One region of the Paenibacillus hebaui genome, then DNA from elsewhere that is predicted to be linked to it. Evidence: a T-box and tRNA genes for the amino acid it is inferred to sense, from the RefSeq annotation. Region 1 holds a T-box; the other holds one or more tRNA genes.

Region 1 (4,533 bases):
AGCACAGGCTGCCAACCGTGTTCAAGTACAGGCAGCAGACGACTGTAATTCTTGTATTGTGCATTAACGATAGCAACATAGAACCCGAGCAGCACAACAAGAGGCAAGATCAACCCTGCTGTAAACGCCAGAGAACGTATTCCTTTATAGGCGGTATAGCCACATAGAGATATAAAGGCAATACTTGTAACCAATACGGGCGTTTCGGTCAGGTAACTGGTTTTGGCCCAGGTGGTCGTATCACGCAGAGTGAAGTAGATCACGGACAGAAAAAAGAGACTGTTTCCCACCCGAAACAGCAAGCCAAGAGGTTTGCCAAGATGGGAAGTCAGCCATTCATGCAATGTTTGGTGCTGGAGAAAACGAGAGACATAGGCAAGCATTAGAGTGAATAAAAGATAAGGGCCTGCAGACAACAGAATCGAAATCCAGGCATCTCTTTTGGCTGAAGACAAAAGGGCAGGGATAATCATAACGTGGCTGAGCAGGCCTACAGATAACATGATTAACATCATGGCTTGCAAGAAAGAAGGTTGTGTACTTTTCATGCTGCGAGGTCCCCTTTTCCCAATAGACTGTCCTCAGCAGTCTTCACGTGATGGGGGTGCTTCATACAGGAAACCATGTCGTCGATGTCATCCGTCTCAACAGTTTTCAAGCAATTTTGTCCATTCAGATATCAAAATAACGAATACCCATCGCTTCTCTCACTTCAAGCATCGTTTCCCGCGCCACTTTCCGAGCCCTGCGTGTCCCCTCAACAAGAATCTCTTTCACCTCATCTCCACGTTGCTCATAGTAGTGTCGCCGTGAACGGAAGGGGCCAAGCAACTCATTAATTGCATTGCCAGCCAACCGCTTGCATTCCTTGCATCCAATCGTTGCCTGGCTGCAACTGGCATGGATTTCTTCTGCATTTTCCTTGCGGAACAGCTGATGATAGGCGAATACCGGGCAGATATCCGGGTGTCCGGGATCGGAACGATGGATACGCGCTGGGTCTGTCTTGGCTTTGGTCAGCTTGGCATGGACATCGTCCGGACGAGCATTCAAAGAGATTGCATTACCCATGCTTTTGCTCATTTTTCCAATGCCATCAAGTCCGCCCAGGCGCGCTCCGGTTAGGATCTTCGGCTCAGGCAAAACCGGAGCGTATAACTCATTAAACCGCCGAACCAGTTTCCGTGCTGTTTCGATATGTGGAATCTGGTCTTCGCCTGCCGGAACAAGAGTTGCTTTGCAAAATGCAATATCGGCAGCCTGATTGACAGGATAACCGAGAAATCCATAATAGAGATCTTTATAGCCACGGTCACGAGCTTCACTCTTGATCGTCGGGTTGTGCCGAAGGCTGTTCACGGTCACGAACATGGAGAAGATGACGGTCAGTTCGGCGATTTCAGGGATCATGGATTGGATGAAGAGGGTAGCTTTGTTGGGATCGATACCTACAGCGAGATAATCGAGCGTAACTTGATGCACACTGTCCGCGATCAGTTCCGGCTGATCATAATGGGTAGTGAGTGCTTGAATGTCTGCAAGTAAAACATACGTTGTATACTCGTCCTGTAATTGAACTCGACTGCGCAGGCTGCCCACGTAATGGCCGAGATGAAGCTGTCCGGTTGTCCGGTCTCCGGTTAAAATAATATCTTTGTTGGTGTTCATGGTTTATTCTCCTTTGGGTTTGTATTTTTTCGATTATTTCATGCTGACGCCACCAGCCGTCTTCCACGACCATCACCTCCTTTCAGCCTGCATCTTTATAAGTTGAACTAAAGAATATTAACACTTGCCACTCCGATGACAGAACAACCTTCCGATCGCTGTTATCCCCTGATTTTTTAAAATTCACTTTTACAAAGGTGAAAATCTGGGGATAAAGGCGAAGTGTATGCTTTCGATGTAGCTTTCTTTCAGAAAGCTTTTAGCTTCGCTTCTTCAGGTTATTTCTGTCCTCTCCGTTATCGTGTAAATGTTTAGGCGAACTTAAATAGAAATTCAATAAAAAAAGCCTCGTCCTTCATCCTGTTTTCCCGGACGGGAACAGAATAGAAGGACGAAGCTTATGCTTCGCGGTGCCACCTTGATTGGCCGCTGGTTGTGCGGCCCACTTGAGGGATACGGATGGCACATCATGCGGAAATCCCAATTGCGGGAAGCCGGCATATGCCTTATCGATATCCTGTTCATGAGTAACGGCTGAACATGCCGCCTTGCCTACTGACGATCCATACTCCTGAGTACAGGTGCAGATCGCGTTCAACTTGGAACTCCGAAGCCCATTTCCACAGGACGGATGCACCGGCTCACACCATCCGCCGGCTCTCTGAAGCATCTTGTCCTATGTACTTCTCTTCATCATCGTTGATTACATCCGTTTACAATTTTTCACATTGTATCACGCTTTGATTGGCTTGACCAGCTCGCGTTTTCTACCGCTCATATTGGTGCCAAGTACACCTGCGATGATAAGCAAGGCACCGACAAAGTGGTAACCGTGTACCGGCTCATGCAATATCCAGGCCCCGCCAGCAATGGATATCAGAGTGGAGAAGTTGCTGAACACACTCATCTTGGAGGCTTCCAGATGGATCAACGCATAACTTGCCAGCAGCGTGGAAATCATCGTGGAGAGGATCGCAAGATAAGCCAGCGCCCCAAGGTATGATGGTTCTGAGAGTGGTTTTACATAATCGACCATGGTTCCGTTAGATGCATGACGAATCAGGGATGCTGCATTGAAGACCAGGAAACCGACCATCAGGGTTACCCAGGTTAATTCCATCGGTTTATATTTCTGAGCCAAAGGCCTCGCCAGCACACCATAACCTGCAAAACAAACGGTGGAGAGCAGCAGTAAAGCAATACCTTTAAAATTGCCAGCCGACATTCCACTACCTTTCATTACGAAAATAAAGACTACACCTGCCACGGACAGCAGCAGGAACAATTTTTGCAGGGCGGATGTACGTTCCTTGAGAAAGATAGAGGCGAGAAGAAGGGTGAATACCGGGGCAATGGCCTGAATGATGCCTGCTTCGGAAGAATTAGACGAGACGAGTCCGAATGCCTGAAAGGCAAAGAACAAAACAGGAGAGAGCAGCCCTAACGGAATGATGCGCATCAGATCACGCAGAGTCAGCTTAATCTTGATCCATCCGAAAATGACAGGGATGCTGATAACGAGCAATGACAGGGCAAAACGGTGTGCCAGTACATCGATGGGATGTGCCACCGTGACCGTCATTTTTACAAATAGAAAAGATAAACCGATAATGGCTGCATATAAAACGGCAGCTACATAAGCGTATGTTCGAGTTTGAGAGTTTTTCATGTTGGCTCCTCCGATCAATACTGCAATTCTATTCTTTATTTGTGGTGCCACGAGAGCAGAGCTGGTCTGCGCTGTGTTGTGCTGGCCTTATTCAATATACTGCCAGACCAATAGTGGTACAATAGACAAAAATGTGTACTGTACCGGTACAATTAAGGAAAGACTGAAGTTGGAGGGAGAGACAGAATCCAATGAAAAAATACGAAGTCATCGCCGAATCACTTAAGCAATGGATTCAGGAGCAATTGCGACGACAGCACAGTGGACAATGGCAGGACAAAGGCATCAAACTCCCCGCTGTGCGTGTTCTGGCCGAACAATATCAATGCAGTATAAGTACAGCTATACGCGCATATGAGTGGTTGGAAGAACGACATCTGGTCTACGCTGTGCCTCAGTCGGGGTATTATGCGGTACAGAATGGAGCCGCAGTGGAGGATGGAGAGTGGCAGGGACCGCTGGATTTTGCCTCCGCAGCTCCTGATCCACGGGTGTTCCCTTATTCCGATTTTCGTCATTGTGTGGACCAGGCAATGGAGAAGAAGCAGGCGGATTTGTTTTTGTACGGAACGGAGAGGGGCTTGCCTTCATTGATTGAATTGCTGCAAAAGCAATTTGCGGATTATCAGGTGTTTGCACGCAAGGAGCAGTTCTTTATTACGTCAGGGGTGCAGCAGGCATTGGCTGTTCTTGCATTAATGCCTTTTCCGAATGGGAAAAAACAAGTGATGCTGGAACTTCCGGGTTATCATAATATGCCTTCGCTGCTAAAGGGACTGAATGTACCGATTGCTGGCGTAAGCCGCTCGCTGAACGGTCTGGATTGGGAATCGCTTGAACGACAGTTCCGCGATGGAGATATCAAATTTTTCTATGTCATGCCGCGGTTTCACAACCCGATTGGCACGTCCCTGACGGTTGCAGAGAAGAAGAGATTGATCCGGCTGGCGCAGCGTTATGATGTCTATCTCGTAGAGGATGATTTCCTGGCAGATCTGGAAGATAACACCAAGCAGGACCCGTTATGGTCCTACGATACTGAAGGGCGAGTTATCTATCTGAAAAGTTACTCCAAAATTCTGTTTCCCGGCCTGCGGATTGGTGTAGCCATTCTGCCTTCCGAACTTGCCGAGGCGTTCCATAAATACAAAAAAATGCTCGACATTGACACAGCGGTCCTGTCCCAGGCTGCACTG
Region 2 (4,533 bases), 2.0 Mb from region 1:
CTCAATACAACTTGTTTCTTTAGTGATCAAGGTGGTGTAAGAATAACCTTTCAAGTACAGCAACTGTTGTATAAACCCCATATCCCCAGTGATGCCTGATGGATAAACACCTAATACCTCTTTAAGCTCATCGAATAGTGTATGTTCTTTGGGCCCAGCCATCGTGCTGATGTAAACATACTTTTGGGCAGTGCTGATCGCCTGTTCGATCGTTTCCCAGTTGGACATTGCCGGGCACATCGATGCAAAGGCGAAGTCATATTTCTTTTCCCAGCCCTTCTCCTGAATCGATATGTCTTCGAATCGTTCTGATATGACATCAATACTGGATTGCAAGGACAGAGGAATCTTCTCTTTCATTAATGAATTGAATAGCTTGTAGGGTTCTACAGCTGTAATGGACGCTCCTCTGTTCGCAAAAGGGATCGTAAAGATGCCTGAGGCTGCTCCAATGTCCAATATAGATAAACCGTTAAGATCCACTCCCTGATTCTCAATCCAGCCTATGATGCGTTCGGTTCTTTGTTTTCCTTGTTCAGTAAACGACTGTTGATGATATTCCCTGGCCCATCGTTCATATACTTCTTCTTTATCAGGTGAGAAACTCTGCTGTTTGTATATTGAACTTGTCGACTGATTCTTCCACTCCTCTTCCCATACAGATGGATCGAATAAAATCTCAGAGTACTTTGATACGTGTATTTCCTTAGACATGCTGCTTCACTCCATTTCCTTTGATAAACTATAGAACTACATAATAAATAACTTAAATAAATACAAATCCAAACTTAATAGATCCTCAATATCTATTATTAACACAAAAAATAAAAGACTTTACTTATCTACAATGTATTTAATCAAATATACCTCAATACATAAAAGAATGCAACGCTGTAATTCAAACAGAAACAATATATCATAAAAATAGACCTATAAATCGCCGAAGCAATTCATAGGTCTATTAAGTATACCGGCGAGAGGACTCGAACCTCCACGGTTTCCCACTCGATTTTGAGTCGAGCGCGTCTGCCATTCCGCCACGCCGGCACATTTGATTTGTTGCATAGTTTGTAAAAATATACTGGAGGCGCCACCCAGATTCGAACTGGGGATAAAGCTTTTGCAGAGCTGTGCCTTACCACTTGGCTATGGCGCCACATTTTGGAGCGGACGACGGGAATCGAACCCGCGACCCTCGCCTTGGCAAGGCGATGCTCTACCGCTGAGCCACGTCCGCAAAATGGCTGGGGATATAGGATTTGAACCTATGCATGACGGAGTCAAAGTCCGTTGCCTTACCGCTTGGCTAATCCCCAAAAAAACAAAAGGGCGATCGAGGGGAATTGAACCCCCGAATGCCGGATCCACAAACCGGTGCGTTAACCACTTCGCCACGACCGCCACAATAAAATATATCTTTAAAAATTTAATTGGCAGGGGCAGCAGGAATTGAACCCACACCAACGGTTTTGGAGACCGTTGTTCTACCTTTAAACTATGCCCCTATAAAACTGGTGGAGGATGATGGATTCGAACCACCGAACCCGTACGGGAGCAGATTTACAGTCTGATGCGTTTGGCCACTTCGCTAATCCTCCAGGATTAAATGGTGCCGGCGAGAGGACTTGAACCCCCAACCTACTGATTACAAGTCAGTTGCTCTACCAGTTGAGCTACACCGGCGTATTAAGTTGTGATAAATGGTGGCTCGGGACGGAATCGAACCGCCGACACGAGGATTTTCAGTCCTCTGCTCTACCGACTGAGCTACCGAGCCATAATAAAGTTTAAACCTGAAACGTTACACTTTATCTAGGGCGTCGATGCCTAATAGCAGATTTAGTGAACAGCTTCCTCATGAAGAATAAAAATGGCGGAACCGACGGGATTCGAACCCGCGATCTCCTGCGTGACAGGCAGGCATGTTAGGCCAACTACACCACGGTTCCAGATTACTTTCAATTAAGAAAGATTAATTGCGGGGGCAGGATTTGAACCTGCGGCCTTCGGGTTATGAGCCCGACGAGCTACCGGGCTGCTCCACCCCGCGTCGTTATTCAAAAATAGATATGGTGGAGGCTGAGGGGATCGAACCCCCGACCCTCTGCTTGTAAGGCAGATGCTCTCCCAGCTGAGCTAAGCCTCCGAACAACACATTTATGAGTTTAACATAAATCTCTTGTGAAAATCAACTTCTTTTTTTGAAGTTAAAATATGACCCGTAGGGGATTCGAACCCCTGTTACCTCCGTGAAAGGGAGGTGTCTTAACCCCTTGACCAACGGGCCTTACTATGGCGGAGAGAGAGGGATTCGAACCCTCGAGACGCTTGTGACGCCTACACGATTTCCAATCGTGCTCCTTCGGCCAGCTCGGACACCTCTCCATATGGCTCCCCGAACAGGGCTCGAACCTGTGACAACTCGATTAACAGTCGAGTGCTCTACCAACTGAGCTATCAGGGAATATGCTTCAGAGATCATTCTCTGAAAACTAGATTCGAAACGAAATTTGCGATTTACAACCTGCATATTGGATAAGCCCTCGACCGATTAGTACTGGTCAGCTCCATGCATTGCTGCACTTCCACCCCCAGCCTATCTACCTCGTCGTCTTCAAGGGGTCTTACATACTGGGAAATCTCATCTTGAGGGGGGCTTCACGCTTAGATGCTTTCAGCGCTTATCCCTTCCGTACATAGCTACCCAGCGGTGCTCCTGGCGGAACAACTGGTACACCAGCGGTACGTCCATCCCGGTCCTCTCGTACTAAGGACAGCTCCTCTCAAATTTCCTACGCCCACGACAGATAGGGACCGAACTGTCTCACGACGTTCTGAACCCAGCTCGCGTACCGCTTTAATGGGCGAACAGCCCAACCCTTGGGACCTACTTCAGCCCCAGGATGCGATGAGCCGACATCGAGGTGCCAAACCTCCCCGTCGATGTGGACTCTTGGGGGAGATAAGCCTGTTATCCCCAGGGTAGCTTTTATCCGTTGAGCGATGGCCCTTCCATGCGGTACCACCGGATCACTAAGCCCGACTTTCGTCCCTGCTCGACTTGTAGGTCTCGCAGTCAAGCTCCCTTATGCCTTTGCACTCTTCGAATGATTTCCAACCATTCTGAGGGAACCTTTGGGCGCCTCCGTTACTCTTTAGGAGGCGACCGCCCCAGTCAAACTGCCCACCTGACACTGTCCCCGCACCGGATTACGGTACCAGGTTAGAACCTAGATACGATCAGGGTGGTATCCCAACGGTGCCTCCACACAAGCTGGCGCTCATGCTTCAAAGGCTCCCACCTATCCTGTACAGATCGTACCCAAATTCAATATCAAGCTGCAGTAAAGCTCCATGGGGTCTTTCCGTCTTGTCGCGGGTAACCTGCATCTTCACAGGTATTAAAATTTCACCGGATCTCTCGTTGAGACAGCGCCCAAGTCGTTACGCCATTCGTGCGGGTCAGAATTTACCTGACAAGGAATTTCGCTACCTTAGGACCGTTATAGTTACGGCCGCCGTTTACTGGGGCTTCGGTTCACAGCTTCGGATTGCTCCTAACCACTCCCCTTAACCTTCCAGCACCGGGCAGGCGTCAGCCCGTATACTTCGCCTTACGGCTTCGCACAGACCTGTGTTTTTGCTAAACAGTCGCTTGGGCCTTTTCACTGCGGCCCCCTCGTGCTATTCACACTACCGGGGCACCCCTTCTCCCGAAGTTACGGGGTCATTTTGCCGAGTTCCTTAACGAGAGTTCTTCCGCGCGCCTTAGAATACTCTTCTCGCCTACCTGTGTCGGTTTGCGGTACGGGCACCATCACCTGGCTAGAGGCTTTTCTTGGCAGTGTGAGATCATGACCTTCGCTACTATAATTTTCGCTCCCCATCACAGCCCAGCCTTATCGATGTGCGGATTTGCCTACACATCAGCCTCACTGCTTAGACGGACATCCATCAGTCCGCGTCACTACCCTGCTGCGTCCCCCCATTGCTCATAACGGCTTACGGTGGTACAGGAATTTCGACCTGTTGTCCTTCGACTACGCCTTTCGGCCTCGCCTTAGGTCCCGACTTACCCTGAGCGGACGAGCCTTCCTCAGGAACCCTTAGGCTTTCGGCGGATCAGATTCTCACTGATCTTTTCGTTACTCATACCGGCATTCTCACTTGTATAATGTCCAGCGCTCCTTACGGTACACCTTCAACCCTTATACAACGCTCCCCTACCCCTGATGCAAAGCATCAAGCCATAGCTTCGGTGGTGTGTTTAGCCCCGTTACATTTTCGGCGCAGAGTCACTCGACCAGTGAGCTATTACGCACTCTTTCAATGGTGGCTGCTTCTAAGCCAACATCCTGGTTGTCTGGGCAACTCCACATCCTTTTCCACTTAACACACACTTGGGGACCTTAGCTGATGGTCTGGGCTGTTTCCCTTTTGACAATGGATCTTAGCACTCACTGTCTGACTCCCGGAAGTAAGTCTATGGCATTCGGAGTTTGACTGAGCTTGGTAACCCTTGCGGGCCCCGCA

What was found. The T-box of region 1 lies ahead of trpS (tryptophan--tRNA ligase). A T-box ahead of a tRNA ligase gene usually reads a tRNA of that ligase, here a tRNA-Trp.
Region 2: it has a tRNA-Trp gene. The T-box ahead of trpS (tryptophan--tRNA ligase) is inferred to sense a tRNA for this amino acid. The anticodon was not compared.

The regions. Positions count from the first base shown of each region.
Region 1 is NZ_CP196836.1:757,299-761,831, forward strand. Features, by position in the region: gene ACR32F_RS03405 (GerAB/ArcD/ProY family transporter) at 1-548, opposite strand, end outside; gene trpS (tryptophan--tRNA ligase) at 673-1,668, opposite strand; T-box leader at 2,053-2,374, opposite strand; gene ACR32F_RS03415 (DMT family transporter) at 2,402-3,337, opposite strand; gene ACR32F_RS03420 (PLP-dependent aminotransferase family protein) at 3,529-4,533, shown strand, end outside.
Region 2 is NZ_CP196836.1:5,983,524-5,988,056, forward strand. Features, by position in the region: gene ACR32F_RS27150 (class I SAM-dependent methyltransferase) at 1-714, opposite strand, end outside; tRNA gene ACR32F_RS27155 (tRNA-Leu) at 969-1,047, opposite strand; tRNA gene ACR32F_RS27160 (tRNA-Cys) at 1,083-1,156, opposite strand; tRNA gene ACR32F_RS27165 (tRNA-Gly) at 1,163-1,237, opposite strand; tRNA gene ACR32F_RS27170 (tRNA-Gln) at 1,242-1,316, opposite strand; tRNA gene ACR32F_RS27175 (tRNA-His) at 1,329-1,401, opposite strand; tRNA gene ACR32F_RS27180 (tRNA-Trp) at 1,432-1,505, opposite strand; tRNA gene ACR32F_RS27185 (tRNA-Tyr) at 1,513-1,598, opposite strand; tRNA gene ACR32F_RS27190 (tRNA-Thr) at 1,608-1,683, opposite strand; tRNA gene ACR32F_RS27195 (tRNA-Phe) at 1,702-1,777, opposite strand; tRNA gene ACR32F_RS27200 (tRNA-Asp) at 1,872-1,949, opposite strand; tRNA gene ACR32F_RS27205 (tRNA-Met) at 1,977-2,050, opposite strand; tRNA gene ACR32F_RS27210 (tRNA-Val) at 2,071-2,146, opposite strand; tRNA gene ACR32F_RS27215 (tRNA-Glu) at 2,216-2,287, opposite strand; tRNA gene ACR32F_RS27220 (tRNA-Ser) at 2,294-2,385, opposite strand; tRNA gene ACR32F_RS27225 (tRNA-Asn) at 2,389-2,464, opposite strand; rRNA gene ACR32F_RS27230 (23S ribosomal RNA) at 2,532-4,533, opposite strand, start outside.